Regions from separate parts of the Bradyrhizobium sp. 62B genome, predicted to be linked through region 3. Evidence: predicted binding sites of a transcription regulator. Region 3 holds the regulator's gene; each other region holds the start of a gene.
The links. The regulator PhoB, encoded in region 3, activates phosphate uptake and scavenging genes when phosphate is short. The targets are predictions, from matches to a motif close to TGTCATNNANCTGTCAT.
Positions count from the first base shown of each region.

Region 1 (6,452 bases), 2.9 Mb from region 3:
CGGGGACGCGCAATGGCTCGCATGGCGCACCGCCATATACTATGTAGAGATATCAACCGGTTCAGCCTCCCGAGAGGCCGGATTCGAGGTCAGACCGGGTGCCGGGAAGCGCTTTCGTGAGTATTCCGAACATCATTACCCTGGGCCGCATCATGCTGGTCCCGATCATCGTCTGGGCCATCGTGTCGAGCCAAATGGAGGTCGCGTTCGCCGTCTTCCTGATCGCCGGTATCAGCGATGCCGTGGACGGCTTCCTGGCCAAGCGCTTCAACATGACGAGCGAGCTCGGCGCCCTGCTCGATCCGCTCGCGGACAAGGCCCTGCTGGTCTCGATCTACATGGCGCTGGGGATCTGGGGGGCGATTCCGCGCTGGATCGTGATCCTGGTGGTCTCGCGCGACATCATGATCGTCGCCGCCGTGATCGTGTCCTGGCTGTTCGACCGGCCCGTCGAGATGAAGCCGTCGAAAGTGTCCAAGCTCAACACCGTTGCGCAAGTGGCGTTCGCGGCGCTGGTGCTGGCGGCGCTTGCCTTCGGCTTCAAGCCGGCTCCTTATGATATCATCCTGATGGGCCTCGTCACGGTCTTCACGCTCTCCTCGGTGTCGCTCTATCTCGTCGAGTGGCTGCGGCACATGAGCACGATCGAGGCCAAGTAAGAGTGGCCAAGTGAGAGTGGCCAAGTAAGAGCAGACCAAGTGAGAGGAGAAGCGGCCGCGCAAAAGGCCAACTCCGCTCGATCAAGTCGCATTCTTCAAACGGGCCGGCACGCCGGCATGGAGCAAAGCAAGCGTGGCAGGCCGCGTCCATCCCCGACAATTGGCGTTTTCGCTTCCGCATGCGGAGAGCCTCAGCCGGGACAATTTCCTTGAAGGCCCCGCCAACGCGGCTGGTCTGGCCCTGATCGAGCGCTGGCCGGAATGGCCGAACCGGATCATGTGGCTGGCCGGCCCGGAAGGCAGCGGCAAGAGCCACCTCGCCGCGATCTGGGCCGAAATGTCGGGGGCACGCTCGACCGTCGCCAACTCCCTGACGGCCGCAGGCGTGCCGGGCGCGCTCGCCACCGGCGCGCTGGTGGTCGAGGATATCAGGGCCAAGGACTTCGACGAACGCGCCCTCTTCCACCTGATGAACCTCGCCCGCGAGGACGGCGCCTATGTGCTGTTCACCGGACGCGAGGTGCCGGCGGCGCTGGAGATCGAGCTTCGCGACCTGCGCTCGCGCCTGCGCGCGGTGCCAGTTGTCACGCTGCTGCCACCCGACGACCAGCTCTTCCGCGGCCTGATCGTCAAATTCTGCGCCGACCGCCAGCTCAATGTGGACGAGAGCGTGGTCGGCTACCTCGCCACCCGCCTGGAGCGGTCCTCGGCCGCGGCCCGCCAGGCCGTGGAACTGCTCGACAGCGAGGCCCTGCGGCTCGGCCGCCCCGTCACCAGGGCGCTGGCCGCCGAGCTGCTCAGGGACGCCTGACCCCGGTCTACCCCGCACCACGGCCGGACGAAGCCCGCTTGACGCCGCCAAGCGGCGGAACATCAATGTCATCGAAACGTCATCGCTCTAACACATGCTCCCGCAGGTTTTGCGCATAGATCGCAAAGTGAGGCGAGACAGGATGGACCGGCTTCTGATGGACTCTGCGCAAGCTATTGAAACTAAAGAAAAAGCCCCGGAAGCCGAAGGCCCGCCGGCGATCGCGTCGAGCCCCGAACGGTTCATCAATCGCGAGCTCTCCTGGCTGCATTTCAACCGCCGCGTCCTGGAGGAATCGGTCAATCCCAGCCACCCCATGCTCGAGCGGGTGCGATTCCTGTCGATTTCCGCGAATAATCTCGACGAGTTCTTCATGGTCCGCGTCGCCGGCATCAAGGCGCAGATCCGCGAGGGCATCGCCGAACGCAGCCCCGACGGCCTGACGCCATCCGAGCAGCTCGCCCTGATCAACCGCACCGTCTCCGAACTCGCCTCCGACCAGCAGGCGATCTGGCGCGACCTGCGCGGCACGCTGGCCGATGTCGGCATCGTGCTGGTCGACGGGAAGGACGTCACCAAGGCGGAACGGACCTGGATCGAGGATTACTTCCTCAACAACGTGTTCCCGCTGCTGACGCCGCTGGCGATCGACCCGGCGCACCCCTTCCCGTTCATCCCGAGCCTCGGCTTCACCATCGCGCTCCAGCTCACGCGCGCCGCCGACGGCAGGCAGATGAACGCGCTGATCCGCATGCCCGGCAAGATCGACCGCTTCATCCGCCTGCCGTCCGAGGGCAAGACCGTTCGGCTGATCTCGCTGGAGCAGGCCACCGCCCTGTTCATCAACCGCCTGTTCCCCGGCTACAATCTGCACGGCCAGGGCGCCTTCCGGATCATCCGCGACTCCGAGCTCGAAATCGAGGAAGAGGCGGAAGACCTCGTCCGCCTGTTCGAGACCGCGCTGAAGCGCCGCCGCCGCGGATCGGTGATCCGGCTCGAGATCGACGCCAAGATGCCGGAGCAGCTGCGCAGCTTCGTCCAGCACGCACTCTCGGCCGCCGACGACGAGGTCTTCCTGGTCGACGGCGTGCAGGCGATGAACGAGCTCTCCCAGCTCACCCGCCTCGACCGCCCCGATCTCGAATTCACCCCTTACGTGCCGCGACATCCCGAGCGCGTGCGCGAGCACGGCGGCGACATCTTTGCCGCGATCCGTCAGAAGGACCTCGTCGTCCATCACCCCTACGAATCTTTCGACGTCGTGGTGCAGTTCCTGCAGCAGGCCGCGCGCGACCCCGACGTCGTCGCGATCAAGCAGACGCTCTACCGCACCTCCAACAACTCGCCGATCGTGCGCACGCTCGCCGAAGCCGCCGAGGCCGGAAAATCGGTCACGGCGCTGATCGAGCTGAAGGCGCGCTTCGACGAGGAAGCCAACATCCGCTGGGCGCGCGACCTCGAACGCGCCGGCGTGCAGGTCGTCTACGGCTTCCTCGAGCTGAAGACTCACGCCAAGCTCTCGATGGTGGTGCGCCGCGAGGGCGGCAGCCTCACCACCTATGTCCATACCGGCACCGGCAACTATCACCCGGTCACCGCGCGCATCTACACCGATCTCTCCTACTTCACCTCCGATCCGACCATCGGCCGCGATGCCGCGCGCGTGTTCAATTTCATCACCGGCTATGCCGCGCCGAGCGATCTGGAAAAGATGGCAGTGTCGCCGCTCACCCTGCGCAAGCGCATCATCGAGCACATCCAGGGCGAGACCGCGCATGCGCGGCACGGCCGGCACGGCGCGGTCTGGATGAAGATGAATGCGCTGGTCGATCCCGACATTATCGACGCGCTCTACGAGGCTTCCCAGGCCGGCGTGCAGGTCGAGCTCGTGGTGCGCGGTATCTGCTGCCTGCGCCCCGGCATTCCCGGCCTGTCCGAGAACATCCGCGTCAAGTCGATCATCGGACGCTTCCTGGAACACGGCCGAATCTACTGTTTCGGCATGGGCCAGGGTCTGCCGAGCGCCAAAGCGGCTGTGTATATCTCGTCCGCCGACATGATGCCGCGCAACCTCGACCGCCGCGTCGAGGTGCTGTGTCCGCTGCAAAATCCGACGGTGCATCAGCAGGTTCTCGAACAGATCATGGTCGCCAACCTCAAGGACAATGAGCAGAGCTGGCAATTGTTGCCGGATGGGTCTTCAACGCGTATGAAGACCGCGAAGGGCGAGGAGCCTTTCAACGTCCACAACTACTTCATGACAAATCCGAGTCTGTCTGGCCGTGGAAAGTCGCTCAAGGAATCCTCGCCGCGTCGTCTCACGCGCCGGAACGAACGCCATCAATCCTGATCGGGGATGTCCGACGTGAAGCGGCCGCGCAAGCGCGGCTCGAGCGTCGCGGTCATCGATATCGGTTCCAATTCGGTCCGTCTCGTCGTCTACGAGGGACTGACGCGGAGCCTTATCCCGATCTTCAACGAGAAGACGTTGTGCGGTCTCGGGCGCGAGGTGCAGAGCACCGGCCTGCTCGCGCCCGACGCCGTCGACAAGGCGCTGACCTCGCTCAAGCGCTTTCGCGCGTTGTGCCGCGTCATGCAGGTCGGCCGCGTCTTCGCGATCGCGACCGCGGCATGCCGCGACGCCTCCAACGGTCCCGATTTCATCGCGAAGGCCGAGCGCATCTGCGCCGTGAAGATCGAGATCCTGTCAGGCCCGCGCGAGGCGCGGCTGTCGGCGCTCGGCGTGATCTCCGGCATCCATCATCCCGACGGCATCGTCGGCGACCTCGGCGGCGGCTCGCTCGAACTGATCGACGTGCGCAAGAACAGCGTGCGCAGCGGCGTGACGCTGCCGCTCGGCGGGCTCGCGCTGCAGGATCTCGCGCACAAATCGCTCAAGCGCGCCGATCGCATCGTGCGGGAGGAGCTGGACGAGGTGCCGCAGCTCACGGCGGGCCGCGGCCGCACCTTCTACGCGGTCGGCGGCACCTGGCGCGCCCTCGCCCGGATCCACATCATCCAGAGCGGCTATCCGCTCCAGGTGATGCACGGCTATTCGCTGTCCGCGGCTGAAGCGCTCGACTTCTCCCGCAGGCTGCGGCGCCTGGCGGCCGCGGACATGCTCGCCGACATCGAGAGCGTCGCGGACGCGCGCCGCCCGCTCCTCACCTATGCTGCGCTGGTGCTCGAGCACATCATCCGGGTGGCGAAGCCGAAGACCATCGTGTTCTCGACCTTCGGCGTGCGCGAGGGCTTGCTGCACGAGAAGCTGCCCGAGGGGGAACGCAACAAGGACGGCCTGATCTGCGCCGCGGAAGAGCTGAACCGGTTGCTGTCACGCTCGGCCAAGCACGCCCACGAGTTGATCGCCTGGACCGATCGCCTCGCGCGCGTGGTCAAGCTGCGCGAGACCGAGGAGGACCGCCGGCTGCGCCACACCGCGTGCCTCTTGTCCGACATCGGCTGGCGCGTGCATCCCGATCACCGCGGCGAGCAGACGCTGAGCCTCGTCGTCAACGGCAATTTCGGCGCGATCACCCACACCGAGCGCGCCTTCGTCGGCCTGTCGGTGTTCTATCGCTATGCGGGTCTGAGCGAGGAAAACCAGCCGCCGGTCACGATGCAGGAATTGCTGACGCCGGCGCAGCTCGAACGCGCGCGCCTCTTGGGCGCTGCGTTCCGCGTCGCGCATCTGATCTCGGCAGCGCGCCCCGGCGTGCTGCCGGCCACGCACTTCCGGAGCCAGGGACGTAAACTGATGCTCGTGTTCGAGCACCGCCTCGGTGACCTCGTCGCCGACCGCGTCGGCAGCCGTTTCCGCCAGCTCGCCCGCTTGATCAATCGCGCCGGCTCGATCGTGCGGCGCTGACCAACCGAACAGCGCGGCGAGCGAACGGCTAGGTTGCCGGACCAGCAGCAGTCATCCGATCGCGGCCCTCCTCGGGCGCGACCATGGCTTTCAGTCCGCCAAGTTCGGACTCGGCAAGAACAAGCTGCCATCCATAGGCGCTGAGCACGTCTTGCACGATGGAAAGGCCGAGGCCAGCCCCTTCGCCACGCTCGTCCAGCCTTACTCCGCGTTGGAGCACGCGTGCACGTTCGGCAGGCGCGATACCCGGACCGTCGTCTTCGACCGAGATCGCCGGTTTTGCCGCATCCGCAGCAATGCGCACCCGGCTCCTGGCGTGACGGGCGGCGTTTTCCATGAGATTGCCCAGCACTTCCGCCAGATCTGCGCGATCGAGTGGCACGCTCGGCTCGCCCGTCATGCGGATCTCGAAGTCGAGCCGCTGCGCTGCAGGCGTACGCGCCAGCGTCAGAATCAGGGACTGGACGAGCGGTCTGAGCGACGTGGAAATCCCGCCGCGCAGTCGTGCCGTCCCCCTCGCCCGCGCACGTGCAAGCTCGCGGTCGACGTGACGGCTCATTGTCTCGCCGACGGCTTCGATCGCCTGCGCGACCTCCAGCTCACCGCGCTGGCGCAACAGCGCGACATCGGTCGCGAGTGCGGCAAGCGGCGTCTTCAACCCGTGCGCCAAGTCGGCGGCGCGGCTGCGCGACCGCTCGATTTCGCGTTCCTGGGCGTCAATCAGGCTGTTGACCTCTTCCACCAGCGGCTTGACCTCGGCAGGGACATCGACGGGGAGATGCTTGCATTGCCCGGAGCGGACGTCGGCGACGCCGCGACGAAGCGCGTCCAGCGGACGCAGGCCCAGTCCGACCTGGATCGAGGTAGCAGCCACCAGCACCAGACCCAGCACGCCAAGCGCCAGCGCCAGATCCCTGGCGAAATGCGAGGCGGCAGCCGATACGCGGGCGAGATCGGCCGCCACCGCGACGCGCACCGGCGCGCGGCGGTCGCCCAGGGTGAGCAGCACGCGGCGTTCACTGACCAAGAGGCGTGCGTTTGCGGGCCCGGGGATGATGTGGCGGTGCAATTCGCGAGGCGACGGCTCGTCCCGCGGGAGGTCCAACGCCGTGTC
Region 1 is NZ_CP092841.2:4,070,274-4,076,725, forward strand. It holds gene ML401_RS19235 (CDP-alcohol phosphatidyltransferase family protein) at 117-659, shown strand; gene ML401_RS19240 (DnaA ATPase domain-containing protein) at 793-1,470, shown strand; gene ML401_RS19245 (RNA degradosome polyphosphate kinase) at 1,628-3,820, shown strand; gene ppx (exopolyphosphatase) at 3,836-5,338, shown strand; gene ML401_RS19255 (sensor histidine kinase) at 5,367-6,452, opposite strand, start outside.
Region 1: a site for PhoB is predicted at 1,537-1,553, ahead of ML401_RS19245 (RNA degradosome polyphosphate kinase). Genes of this name have one in related genera too.

Region 2 (6,452 bases), 2.0 Mb from region 3:
TCAAAAACACTTTCGCACCAACGCGCTCGTTGAGCACCGGAAAGGACAGCAGCGGGGTGCGGATGGCGTAAGGCGCGATGACACGCGCGGCGGCATCGATGTCGGCAGGGCCGATCGGGAGAAGCTGTTCGGTCATGGCTGACCTTATCGCGGCCATCGAGCCGCGGGCAAGACACCTCCGCGCGAGGAAATCTTCCCCTTAGGCGACGAAACGCGGCTGTTCCGCACCGTTCCGGCCCGGCAGCACAGCCCCTACCGCCCGGATACTGTCGACAAAGGCCCTCGCCGAGGCTTCCCAGGTGTAATTGGCGGCGAATTCGACACAGTCCTGCCGGGAGACATCGAGCGCCGCGAAGCAGGCGCTGCGCAGGTCGTGATCGAGCGCGCCGACCGGAGCGTCGCCGATCACGTCGCGGGGTCCCTTCACCGGGAAGGCTGCGACCGGCAGGCCGCTCGCCAGCGCCTCCAGCAGGACCAGGCCGAACGTGTCGGTCTTGCTCGGCAAGACGAACACATCGGCGGCCGCATAGATCTCCGCCAGGGCCTCGCCGTGCTTCTCGCCGAGGAAGATCGCATCGGGATAGGCCTCTTCCAGCGCGGCGCGGGCCGGGCCGTCGCCGACGATCACCTTGGTGCCGGGCAGATCGAGCTCAAGGAACGCTTCGAGATTCTTCTCCACCGCGACGCGGCCGACCGACAGGAACACCGGTGCCGGCAGGCAGAGGTCGATGGCGCGCGGATGGAACACATGGGTGTCGACGCCGCGGGGCCACAGCACGACATTATCGAAGCCGCGCTCGGTCAGCTCGCGGGCGAGCGCCGGCGTTGCCGCCATCACGGCGCGGCTGGGGGCATGGAAACGGCGCAGCGCGCGCCAGATCAGCGAGCCCGGCACCGGCACGCGGGCGCGGACATATTCGGGAAAGCGGGTGTGGAAGCTGGTCGTGAACGGCAGCCTGCGCTGGCGGCAATAGCGGCGGACCATCAGGCCGATCGGCCCCTCCGTCGCAATGTGGATGCTGTCCGGCCGCGCCTCCTCGATCAGCTTGGCAATCCGTGCCGGGCGCGGCATGGCCAGCCGCACGTCGCGATAGCTCGGCATCGCAAAGGTGCGGAACGATTGCGGCGTCAGGAACGTGAACTGGACGCCGAGCGCCTCCGCGGCGTCAGCGAGTTTGGTCAGCGTCCGAACCACACCATTGACTTGCGGGTGCCAGGCGTCGGTCGCGACCAGGATGCGCATCAGGCGACCTCTGTCATGCAGCTCTGGCTGCAACCTGGGGAACGTCTGCCGGCTTCTGCAGATGATCCGCCCAAGTGATGATCTCGAAATGACCGTCGTCATGCTCGACGAGCGCCGTGCAGCTCTCGACCCAGTCTCCGCAATTCATGTAGCGAATGCCGCCCTCGTCGCGGATCACGGCGTAGTGGATGTGGCCGCAGATCACGCCGTCGGCATCGTGACGCCGCGCCTCGGCGGCGAGCGCCTGCTCGAACGCGCCGATATAATTCACCGCGTTCTTGACCTTCTGCTTGGCCCATTGCGACAGCGACCAATAGGGCGCCTTGAACAGGCGGCGGAAGAAGTTGACGAAGCGATTCATCTGGATCGCGAAATCGTAGGCCTTGTCGCCGAGATGGGCGAGCCATCGCGCGTTCTGCACCACGAGATCGAAGATGTCGCCGTGGATGACGAGGTAGCGCTTGCCGTCGGCGCCGGTGTGCACGGTGTTCTCGACCACGTCGATGCCGCCGAAATGCGTGCCGTAATAATTGCGCAGGAACTCGTCGTGATTACCGGGGATGTAGATGACCTTGGCGCCCTTGCGCGCCTTGCGCAAAAGCTTCTGGACGAGATCGTTGTGGGATTGCGGCCAGTGCCAGCTCGATTTCAGCGCCCAGCCGTCGACGATGTCACCGACCAGATAGATCGTGTCGGCATCGTGGTAACGCAGGAAGTCGAGCAGAAGGTCGGCTTGAGAACCGCGGGCTCCGAGATGAACGTCGGAGATGAACAACGTGCGAAAGCGCCGCTCCGGGCTCTCGTCACTCACATCGTAACTTCCCATGCGCCAGCCTGTAACAATGTCCCGTGACAGGGGGATGACCGATTGAACTTTTGAGGCACCTTCAGCTACGAATCACGCCTTGCCTCGCCCTCCCCGCGAATATCAGTCGCATGCGACAATCAGGCGACATGGCGCCGCAGGGGGGACTCAGAGATAGATTCTCGTTGGAAGCCCTTGGTTAAGTGCGCTCCACCCCGCTTGCGGGAGAGGGTGTTTCCCCCAGTGGGATTTCCCAAGAGGAGGGAGCCCTCACCCGCGGCGGAGCCTGTCATCGGGGCGCGCCTTCGGCGCGACCCGTTGGGCGCGACCTCTCCCGCAACCGGGAGAGGTTCAGCAAGCCCGCCTCAGTAGAATCCGTGGAAATGATGGACCGGCCCATGGCCGTGGCCGACGCCGAAGCGGTCGGCGGCGGCGATCGCGGCGCTGATCCAGGTCTTGGCGTTGCGGACGGCGGTTTCCAGATCCTCGCCCTTGGCGAGCCCCGCCGCGACCGCCGAGGATAGCGAGCAGCCGGTGCCATGGGTGTTGCGGGTGGCGATGCGCGGTGCGGCGAGCGCGATCGTTGCTTCGTCCCTGACGAGATAGTCGATGCTCTCGGCGCCCTCGCCGTGCCCGCCCTTGATCAGGACCGCACGGCAGCCGAGCGCCAGCAGGCGCCGTCCCTGGCTTTCGATCTCCGCTTCGCTTGCCGCGACCGGCTCGTCGAGCAAGGCCGCGGCTTCCGGCAGGTTTGGCGTGATCACCGATGCCAACGGCATCAGTTTCGTGCGCAGCGCATCGACGGCTTCCGCGGCGAGCAGCCGGTCCCCTGACGTCGCGACCATCACGGGATCGAGCACGACATGCCCCGGCGACCAGCGCGACAGCGCGGCCGCGATCGCATCGATGCTGGCGGCCTGGGCCACCATGCCGATCTTCACCGCGCCGACGTCGAGATCGGAGAACACCGCATCCATCTGCTCGGTGACGAACGCCGCCGGCACGGCGTGGATGCCGGTGACGCCGCGCGTGTTCTGCGCGGTCAAGGCCGTGATGACGGACGCGCCGTAGACGCCGAGCGCGGCAAATGTCTTCAGGTCAGCCTGGATCCCGGCGCCGCCGCCCGAGTCGGAACCCGCGATGGTGAGTGCGACCGGGGTCGTCATCGCCGGACACATTTGCTGGATGGTGAAACCGCCATGGCCTGTCCTAGCGCGACCGTGGAACACCGGCAAGCGCCCGCCGCGGCCGGCCGTGATTCGCGGCGCGCGGCGCCGCAATCGTGCGGCATGGAAATGCGCCCGCGGCGAACCCTTGGTATAGTCTCGAACTGCTTCGCCGATGCGTGAGACGTCAATGGTGGAACTGTCCGGCGACACCGATATCGCGGGTCGCCCTGGCCCGCAAGCCGTCCGGAACGGAATCTTTGGGTGGAACGATGTGGGCCTTTTTTGAACGTCTCCTCGACTCGTTCGTGCTTTCGCCGCACGGCATCTGCCTGTTGTGGGAACCCGAGCTGATCTGGCTTCACGTCGTGGCCGACGCCTGCATCGCCGCCGCCTATTTTTCGATTCCCTTTGCGCTCGCCATTCTGGTCACCAAGCGGCGCGACCTCAAATTCGGCTGGGTCTACTGGGCCTTCGCGATCTTCATCATGGCGTGCGGCCTGACCCATGTGCTGTCGATCTACACGCTGTGGGTCCCGATCTATGGCATCGAAGGCATCGTCAAGGCGGCGACCGCGGTGGCATCCGTGGTCACGGCGGGCGCGCTGTGGCCGCTGCTGCCGAAGATCCTGACGATCCCCTCGCCGTTCGAGCTGCGCCAGGTCCAGGCCGCGCTCGAGGAGGAGGAGATCAAGAGCCGCGACGCCACGCTGCTGCTCCAGCAGGTCAGCGACGCGCAGCGTGCGATGCGCGAGAGCGTGACGCGCCTCACCGCCATCGTCGAGACCGCGGTCGACGGCGTCATCCTGTTCGACGCGCAGGACCGTGTCCTGCTGTTCAATCCGGCCTGCGAGCGCTTGTTCGGCTACTCCGCCGACGAGGTGATGGGCCGGAACGTCACGATGCTGATGCCCGAGGCCGGCGCTGCGCCCGACGGCCAGGCGAGGCAATTCGCGACCGCCGGCGAAGCCACTGGCCTGCGCAAGGACGGATCGACCTTCCCGATGGACGTGTCGGTCGGCCAGGCGCGGCAGGACGGCGAATTGATCTTCGTCGGCATCGTCCACGATTTGACCGCCCGCAAGCTGACCGAGCGGCAGCTGCAGCAGGCGCAGAAGATGGAGACGGTCGGCCAGCTCTCCGGCGGCATCGCTCACGACTTCAACAATCTCCTGACCGTCATCATCGGCAACGCCGAGCATCTGAGCGAGCAGCTCAAGGCGAGGCCCGACCTGCGGCGCTTTGCAGACGACATCTCCCAGTCGGGCGAGCGCGGTGCCGAGCTGACGCAGCGCCTGCTCGCGTTCAGCCGCCGCCAGCTGCTGCAGCCGCAGACGATCGATTGCCGGGGCCTGCTCGAATCCATGTTCAAGCTGCTCAAGCGCACCTTGCGCGAAGACATCGAGATCAAGACGGCCTCCCGGCCCGGCACGATCCTGGCCTTCGCAGATCGCGCCCAGCTGGAATCCGCCGTGCTGAACCTTGCGCTCAACGCGCAGGATGCGATGCCGGCCGGCGGTCACCTGACCCTGAGCACGGAGTTGACTGCGCTCGACGACGACTATCGCACCGCTCAGCCCGAAGTCGCATCCGGGGCCTACGCGTTGATCTCGATTAGCGACGACGGCGAAGGCATGACGCCGGAGGTCACCCAGCGCGCCTTCGAGCCGTTCTTCACGACCAAGGAGGTCGGCAAGGGCTCCGGTCTCGGCCTCAGCATGGTCTATGGCTTCGCCAAGCAATCAGGCGGCCATGTCTCGATCTACAGCGAGAAAGGCCTTGGGACGACGGTCCGGATCTACCTGCCGCGCGCGGACACCGGACAATCACAGACCGACCTGTCCGACGGCGAGGACGCGGCCCCGCGCGGATACGAGACCATCCTGATCGCAGAGGACGATCCGTTCGTCCGCTCCTCCGTCATTCGCAGGGTTGAGGCGCTCGGATATCGCGTCGTCGCCGCGGTCAACGGCAAGGAGGCGTTGCAGCAGCTGCGCACCGACCCCAGCATCGACATGCTGTTCACCGACATCGTGATGCCCGGCGGCATGAGCGGCTGGGAGCTCGCCGATCAGGCGCGGCGGATTCGCCCCTCGCTGCCGGTCCTGTTCACCTCGGGCTACGCGCTGGAGACCCTGGTCGAGCAAGGCCGCGCGCATGCGCAGGCGATCGTGCTGACCAAGCCCTATCGCAAGGTCGAGCTCGCCCAGCGGCTCAGGGACGCCTTCGCCGCGGCGGCCGTGGCCTTCTAAAGCTTCGGGCCGGCATCTGGCGGCCGGCAAGTCCGCTTGCTAAACCATGCCGGTTTTGGCCTATTAGCTGCCAGATACGCTTTCGGAGTGCCCGCGATGGTTCCTTTTTTCGTCCAGATCAAATGCAAGCTCGGCCAGTCCTACACGGTGGCCAATGCGCTTGCCGAAGCCGAGATCGCCTCCGAGATCTACTCCACGGCCGGCCAATACGACCTTCTCGTGAAGTTCTACGTCGACAAGGACACCGACATCGGCCATTTCGTCAACGAGAAGGTGCAGGTGCTGCCGGGCATCCAGGACACCCTCACCATCATCACCTTCAAGGCGTTTGGCGCCAGCTAGGGCGCGCAATTAGCCGGCGTCCTTGCCGGCTTCCTTGCGCTTGGGCCGCGGCGGGCCTTCCACAGGCGGCAGCGATTTGAGGTAGTCCGCCATCGCCGCAATGTCTTCCTCGGGCAATTGCGAGGTGTTCTTGATCACGCGCGTCATCGCACCGCCGACACTGTCGCCGTCGGGCAATTCGCCATTCTTGAGGAAATAGGCGATATCTTTCACGCTCCACTCGCCGAGGCGCTTCTGGGTGATGTTGGGCACCCAGCCCTCGCCTTCCGGATTGGGCCCGCCGGCAAAGCGCTGGCCCGCGATGATGCCGCCCAGCGCGTTGCGCGGGCTGTGGCATTCGGCGCAATGGCCAAAGCTGTTGACGAGATAGGCGCCGCGATTGAACTGCGGTGACTTGCCGGCGTCGACGATGAGCGGCTTGTCGTCCAGGAACAGGAATTTCCAGATGCCGACATTACGCCGGATGTTGAACGGAAAGCGCATGTCATGGTCGCGCACCTTGCCGGTCACGGGCGCAAGCGTCTTCAGATAGGCAAAGAGATCGAGCACGTCCTCGCGCCTGGCATGCCGGTAGGAGGTGTAGGGAAAGGCGGGAAAATAATGCTGCCCGCCCGGCGAGACGCCGTGCATCACCGCGTTGACGA
Region 2 is NZ_CP092841.2:4,981,507-4,987,958, forward strand. It holds gene ML401_RS23760 (threonine/serine dehydratase) at 1-136, opposite strand, end outside; gene ML401_RS23765 (glycosyltransferase family 1 protein) at 200-1,243, opposite strand; gene ML401_RS23770 (UDP-2,3-diacylglucosamine diphosphatase) at 1,257-2,069, opposite strand; gene thiD (bifunctional hydroxymethylpyrimidine kinase/phosphomethylpyrimidine kinase) at 2,414-3,214, opposite strand; gene ML401_RS23780 (PAS domain-containing sensor histidine kinase) at 3,487-5,466, shown strand; gene ML401_RS23785 (Lrp/AsnC family transcriptional regulator) at 5,563-5,808, shown strand; gene ML401_RS23790 (cytochrome c) at 5,818-6,452, opposite strand, start outside.
Region 2: a site for PhoB is predicted at 2,093-2,109, ahead of ML401_RS23770 (UDP-2,3-diacylglucosamine diphosphatase). Genes of this name have one in related genera too.

Region 3 (6,452 bases):
AGAATGCCTTTCTGCGCGTGCAGGCGGTTTTCGGCCTCGTCGAACACGACCGATTGCGGGCCGTCGATCACCTCATCGGTGACCTCCTCGCCGCGATGGGCGGGCAGGCAGTGCATGAACAGCGCATCCGGCTTGGCCAGCGACATCAGCTTGCCATTGACCTGATAGGGCTTGAGCACGTTGTGGCGATGCTCGCCTTCCTTGTCGCCCATCGACACCCAGGTGTCGGTGACGACGCAGTCGGCGCCCTTCACGGCGGCCTCGGGATCGGTGCCGAGCATGATCGGCGCGCCCGTCGACTTGATGAAGTCGCGCATCGCCTTTTTCGGCGCGAGCTCCGGGGGCGTCGCGACATTGAGCTGGAACTTGAAGCGCTCGGCGGCATGCGCCCAGGACGCCAGCACGTTGTTGTCGTCGCCGGTCCAGGCCACCGTCTTGCCCTCGATCGGGCCGCGATGCTCCTCATAGGTCATGAGGTCGGCCATCACCTGGCAGGGATGCGAGCGCCGCGTCAGGCCGTTGATGACGGGCACGGTGGCGTTGGCCGCGAGCTCCAGCAGCGCATCGTGGTTGAGGATGCGGATCATGATGGCGTCGACATAGCGCGACAGCACGCGCGCGGTGTCGGCGATGGTCTCGCCGCGGCCGAGCTGCATCTCGGCGCCGGTGAGCATGATGGGCTCGCCGCCGAGCTGGCGCATGGCGACGTCGAACGACACCCGCGTCCGCGTCGAGGGGCGCTCGAAGATCATCGCCAGCGTCTTGCCTTCGAGCGGCCGCACCGGCTGCTGCGCCTTCTGCTTGGCCTTCATGGCGCTTGACGCCGCGAGCATGCGCTTGAGCTCCGACAGCGGGAGCTCGTTGATGTCGAGGAAATGCTTCGGGGACTTGCTCATCAGCTTGCCCGCTTGGTCTGGCCGGCCGCCAATGCGGAGCAGGCACGCTCGAGCCTGATGACGCTGTCCTCGATCTCGGCTTCGGTGACGATCAGGGGCGGCAGGAAGCGCACGACATTGTCGCCGGCGCCGACGGTCAGCAGCTTCTCGTCGCGCAAGGCGGCCACGAGATCGCCCGAGGGCACGACGGCCTTGATGCCGATCAGGAGGCCCTCGCCGCGCACTTCGCTGACGATGTCGGGGTGACGGTCGATCACGGAGGCGAGCTTCTGCTTGAGCAGCAGCGACATCTTCTGCACGTGGTCGAAGAAGCCTGGCTTGAGCATGACGTCGAGCACGGCGTTGGCCGCGGAGATCGCCAGCGGATTGCCGCCGAAGGTCGAGCCGTGCGAGCCCGGCCCCATACCGGCCGCCGCATCCGCGGTCGCCAGCACCGCGCCGATCGGGAAGCCGCCGCCGAGCGCCTTGGCCAGCGACATCACGTCAGGCGTCACGCCGGTACGCCTGTAGGCAAACAGATCGCCGCTGCGGCCCATGCCGGTCTGCACCTCGTCGAAGGCGAGCAGCAGCCCCTTCTCGTCGCAAAGCTGGCGCAGCGCCTTGAGGAAATTGGGAGGTGCCGACCGCACGCCGCCCTCGCCCTGGATCGGCTCGATCAGGATGCCGGCGGTGTTGGGGCCGATCGCCTTCTTGACGGCTTCGAGGTCGCCATGCGGCACCTGGTCGAAGCCGTCCATCGGCGGTCCAAAACCTTCGAGATATTTTGCAGAGCCGGTCGCAGCCAAGGTCGCCAGCGTGCGGCCGTGGAACGCGCCTTCGAAGGTGATGATGCGGTAACGTTCCGGATGGCCCTTGGAGAAGTGATGATGGCGGACCAGCTTGATCACGCCCTCCAGCGCCTCGGCGCCGGAATTGCAGAAGAACACGAAGTCCGCAAAGCTCTCGTTGCACAGGCGCGCGGCGAGCTTCTCGCCGTCCGGGCTCTGGAACAGGTTCGACATGTGCCACAGCTTCGTCGCCTGCTCCTGCAACGCCTTGACCAGCGCGGGATGGGCGTGGCCGAGCGCGTTCACAGCAACGCCCGAGGTGAAATCGAGATAGCGATCGCCATTGGTCGCAATCAGCCAGCAGCCTTCGCCGCGCTCAAAACCGAGGTTGGCCCTGGCGAAAACGGGGAGCAAATGCGGGGCTACGCTGTTAGTCATGACGGTCACTTGATGTTGCGGACGGTGTGGGGCGTGCATTGCGCAACGCACCATTGACCGGCCCGGAAAACGAAACGTGCCGCCTTTTAAGGGCGGCACGCGGGACTATCTTAGGCCTGGTGAAACGGGTGTCAATGCCGCCCGAAAGCCTCGGGAAACGCAGATTCCGTAGTCTTGCGGTGGCGATTTTGCGGGTTTTACACCACGGAACATGTGGAAGCGAGTCGGCGGACTCTTGCGCGTGAGTCACGCCATATTGTAGCGTTTGGGCTGTCAGATACGACATCTCGTGCAGCAGTTCTGATCCCAAGAGTCCTCATGTACCGGCGTAAACGTTCGGGCGCGAGTAGCGCGCCCGGCGAGCCTTAAGGGATTCTGACGGCACGGGTTTTTGAGGCTTAGGCATTCGCCGCACGGACCGCCAGGATGGCAGAAGCGCAGCGAGGGAAAGGGTGCAATGACGGTTTTGACCTGGTCCGACGATCGCGTCGAGCAGCTGAAAAAGCTCTGGGAGGCCGGATTGTCGGCCAGCCAGATCGCAGCAGAGCTCGGCAATGTGACCCGCAATGCCGTGATCGGCAAAGTGCACAGGCTCGGCCTGTCCGGCCGCGCCAAGAGCCCTTCGTCGGCCGCGCCGCGGCCGCGCAAGGCACGCCCGGCGCAGCACATGATGCGGGTGACCCGCCCCATTGCGCGCGGCAACACCGCACTGGCGCAGGCCTTCGAGGTCGAAGTCGAGGCCGAACCGGTCACCTACGACAACGTGGTGCCGATGAGCCAGCGGCTGTCGCTGCTCGAGCTCAACGAGGCGACCTGCCACTGGCCGGTCGGCGATCCCTCGAGCCCGGATTTCTTCTTCTGCGGCGGCAAGGCGCTGTCCGGCCTGCCCTACTGCGCCCAGCATTCGCGCGTGGCGTATCAGCCGGCAGCGGATCGCCGGCGCGCACCGGCGAAGCCGGGCCCGCGGTAAACACGGTCTTAGGCATCGAGACGAAAAAGCGCGTCAGCTGGCGCGCTTTTTGTTGGATTACGGAAGCAGGTCCTACGTCTGCTCAGCCTTCGCAAAGCGATCATCCAGCGCGTAGCCGGCGCCGCGGACGGTGCGGATCGGGTCCTGCTCGCGGCCGAGATTGAGCAGCTTGCGCAGGCGGCCGATATGGACGTCGACGGTACGCTCGTCGATATAGATGTCGCGGCCCCAGACGCTGTCGAGCAGCTGCTCGCGCGAGAACACGCGGCCGGGATGCTCCAGGAAGAACTCCAGAAGCCGATATTCGGTCGGGCCGAGATCGATCGGGCGGCCCGAGCGCGCCACGCGGCGCTTGTCGCGATCGAGCTCGATGTCGCCATAGGCCAGCACGGTCGCGAGCCGCTCGGGGTTGGCGCGCCTGAGCAGGCCCTTCACGCGCGCCAAGAGCTCCGGCACCGAGAACGGCTTGACGATGTAGTCGTCGGCGCCGGTCGCAAGGCCGCGCACCCGCTCGCTCTCCTCGCCGCGCGCGGTGAGCATGATGATCGGCAGCTGCTTGGTCTCGGGCCGGGTGCGCAGGCGCCGGCACAGCTCGATGCCGGAGAGGCCCGGCAGCATCCAGTCGAGCACGATCAGATCGGGAATGTGCTCCTTGAGGCGGGTGTCGGCGTCGTCGCCGCGCATCACCGTCTCGACGTCATAGCCGTCGCCTTCGAGGTTGTAACGCAGAAGCTCGGTGAGAGCTTCCTCGTCCTCAACCACCATAATGCGTGCGCCCATGGTGTCGTCGCTCCTTAGGTCTTCGGATATCAAGTCTTCAGGTATTCGGGACCGTCGTGGCGAAGGTCGTCATGTCGCCCTTCGGCCGCTTGTCGGTGATCGCCTGGCCCTCGATCATGTAGAACACGGTCTCGGCGATGTTGGTGGCGTGGTCGCCGATCCGCTCGATGTTCTTGGCGCAGAACATCAGATGGATGCAGAACGAGATGTTGCGCGGATCCTCCATCATGTAGGTGAGGAGCTCGCGGAACAGCGAGGTGCAGATCGCGTCGACTTCCTCGTCGCCCTTCCACACCGCCATCGCCGCCGGCAGATCGTGCGCGGCATAGGCATCCAGCACCGACTTGACCTGCTGCTGCACGAGGTCGGTCATGTGCTCGAGGCCGCGGAACAGCTTGAGCGGATGGAAGTCGGTCTCCAGCGCGGCGACGCGCTTGCCCATGTTCTTGGCGAGGTCGCCGATGCGCTCGAGGTCGGTCGCGACGCGCATGGCGCCGACGATCTCGCGCAGATCCACCGCCATCGGCTGGCGGCGGGCGATAGTGAGCACGGCGCGTTCTTCGATGCGCTTCTGCAGCGCGTCGAGATCGGCGTCGATGGTGACGACGCGCTGGCCGAGCGCGACGTCGCGGCGGATCAGCGCGCCGACGGAATCGACGATCATGCGCTCGGCGATTCCGCCCATCTCGGCGACCAGGCGGGTGAGCTCCTGGAGGTCAGTGTCGAAAGCCTTTGCGGTATGTTCAGAACCCATGTTGCGTCTCCTCAGCCGAACCGGCCGGTGATGTAATCCTGCGTACGCCGATCGCTCGGCGACGTGAAGATCTTGCTGGTGTCGTCGAACTCGATCAGCTCGCCGAGATACATGAAGGCGGTCTTGTCGGAGACGCGCGCCGCCTGCTGCATGTTGTGGGTGACGATCGCGATCGTGTAGTTCTCGGACAATTCCTGGATCAGCTCCTCGACCTTGGCGGTCGAGATCGGGTCGAGCGCCGAGCAGGGCTCGTCGAACAGGATCACTTCAGGCCGCACCGCGACGGTGCGGGCGATGCACAGGCGCTGCTGCTGGCCGCCGGACAGCGACAGGCCGGAGGCGTTGAGCTTGTCCTTGACCTCGTTCCACAGCGCGCCGCCGCGCAGCGCCTTCTCGACCCGGTCGTCCATCTCGGACTTCGAGATCTTCTCGTAGAGGCGGATGCCGAAGGCGATGTTCTCGTAGATCGTCATCGGGAACGGCGTCGGCTTCTGGAATACCATCCCGACCCGGGCGCGCAGCAGGTTGAGGTCGAGCTTGGGATCGAGGATGTTGGTGTGGTCGAGCAACAGCTGGCCGGTGGCGCGCTGTCCCGGATAGAGGTCGTACATCCGGTTGAAGATGCGCAGCAGCGTGGACTTGCCGCAGCCCGACGGGCCGATGAAGGCCGTGACGCGATTGGCGCCGAGCGTCAGATTGATGTTCTTCAGCGCGTGGTGCTCACCGTAGTAGAAATTCAGGTTGCGCGCGGTGACCTTGGCTGGCGCCTCGGGCAGCGGCTGCGAGCCGGGGTGAACGCTCGGCGCGCTGACGGAAACAGAGATTTCACTCATTTTGCAGTCCTCTCGGCGCCGATGATGCGGGCGCCAATGTTCAGGGCAAGCACGGTCAGGGTGATCAGCAGGGCGCCGCTCCAGGCGAGCTGCTTCCAATAGGCGTAGGGGCTCTGCACGAAGTTGTTGATGGTGACTGGAAGGTTCGCCATCGTCTTGTCCAGGCCGAGACTGAAGAACTGGTTCGACAGCGCGGTGAACAGCAGCGGCGCCGTCTCGCCGGCGACGCGCGCGGTGGCCAGCAGCACGCCGGTGATGAGGCCGGAGCGCGCCGCGCGATAGGCGATCCGCTTGATCACCAGCGAGCGCGGCAGGCCGAGCGCGCTGGCGGCTTCACGCAGCGGGTTCGGCACCAGCAGCAGCATGTCCTCGGTGGTGCGCACCACGACCGGGATCACGATCACGGCAAGCGCCAGCGCGCCCGCGATCGCCGAGAAGCCGCGCATCGGCACCACCACCGCGCCGTAGATGAACAGGCCGATGATGATCGAGGGCGCCGAGAGCAGGATGTCGTTGATGAAGCGGATCACCGAGGTCAGCTTGTCGTTGCGGCCGTACTCGGCGAGATAGGTGCCGGCGAACAGGCCGAGCGGCGCGCCGATGCCGACGCCGAGCACGGTCATGATGATCGAGCCGACGATGGCGTTGCGCAGGCCGCCCTCGGTCGAGCCGGGCGGAGGCGTGTCTGCGGTGAAGAGCTGAACGTTCAGGCCCGCCACGCCGTTGTAGAGCAGCGTGATCAGGATCAGCGCGAGCCAGGTGACACCGAAGGCGGCGGCCGCGAAGCAAAGACCGCGGATGATGAAATCCTTGCGGCGGCGGCGTGAATAGATCGGATTCATGGCGCTAGTTCCCCGCCTTCTTTTCCAGCCGCATCAGCATCAGCCGCGCCGCCGCGAGCACGAAGAACGTCAGCACGAACAGCAGCAAGCCGAGCAGGATCAGGCCGGACTGATGCAGGCCGTCGCTCTCGGCGAATTCGGAGGCGATCGCCGCCGAGATCGTGGTGCCCGG
Region 3 is NZ_CP092841.2:6,996,376-7,002,827, forward strand. It holds gene argF (ornithine carbamoyltransferase) at 1-896, opposite strand, end outside; gene ML401_RS33645 (aspartate aminotransferase family protein) at 896-2,101, opposite strand; gene ML401_RS33650 (GcrA family cell cycle regulator) at 2,559-3,071, shown strand; gene phoB (phosphate regulon transcriptional regulator PhoB) at 3,144-3,851, opposite strand; gene phoU (phosphate signaling complex protein PhoU) at 3,889-4,605, opposite strand; gene pstB (phosphate ABC transporter ATP-binding protein PstB) at 4,617-5,438, opposite strand; gene pstA (phosphate ABC transporter permease PstA) at 5,435-6,280, opposite strand; gene pstC (phosphate ABC transporter permease subunit PstC) at 6,285-6,452, opposite strand, start outside.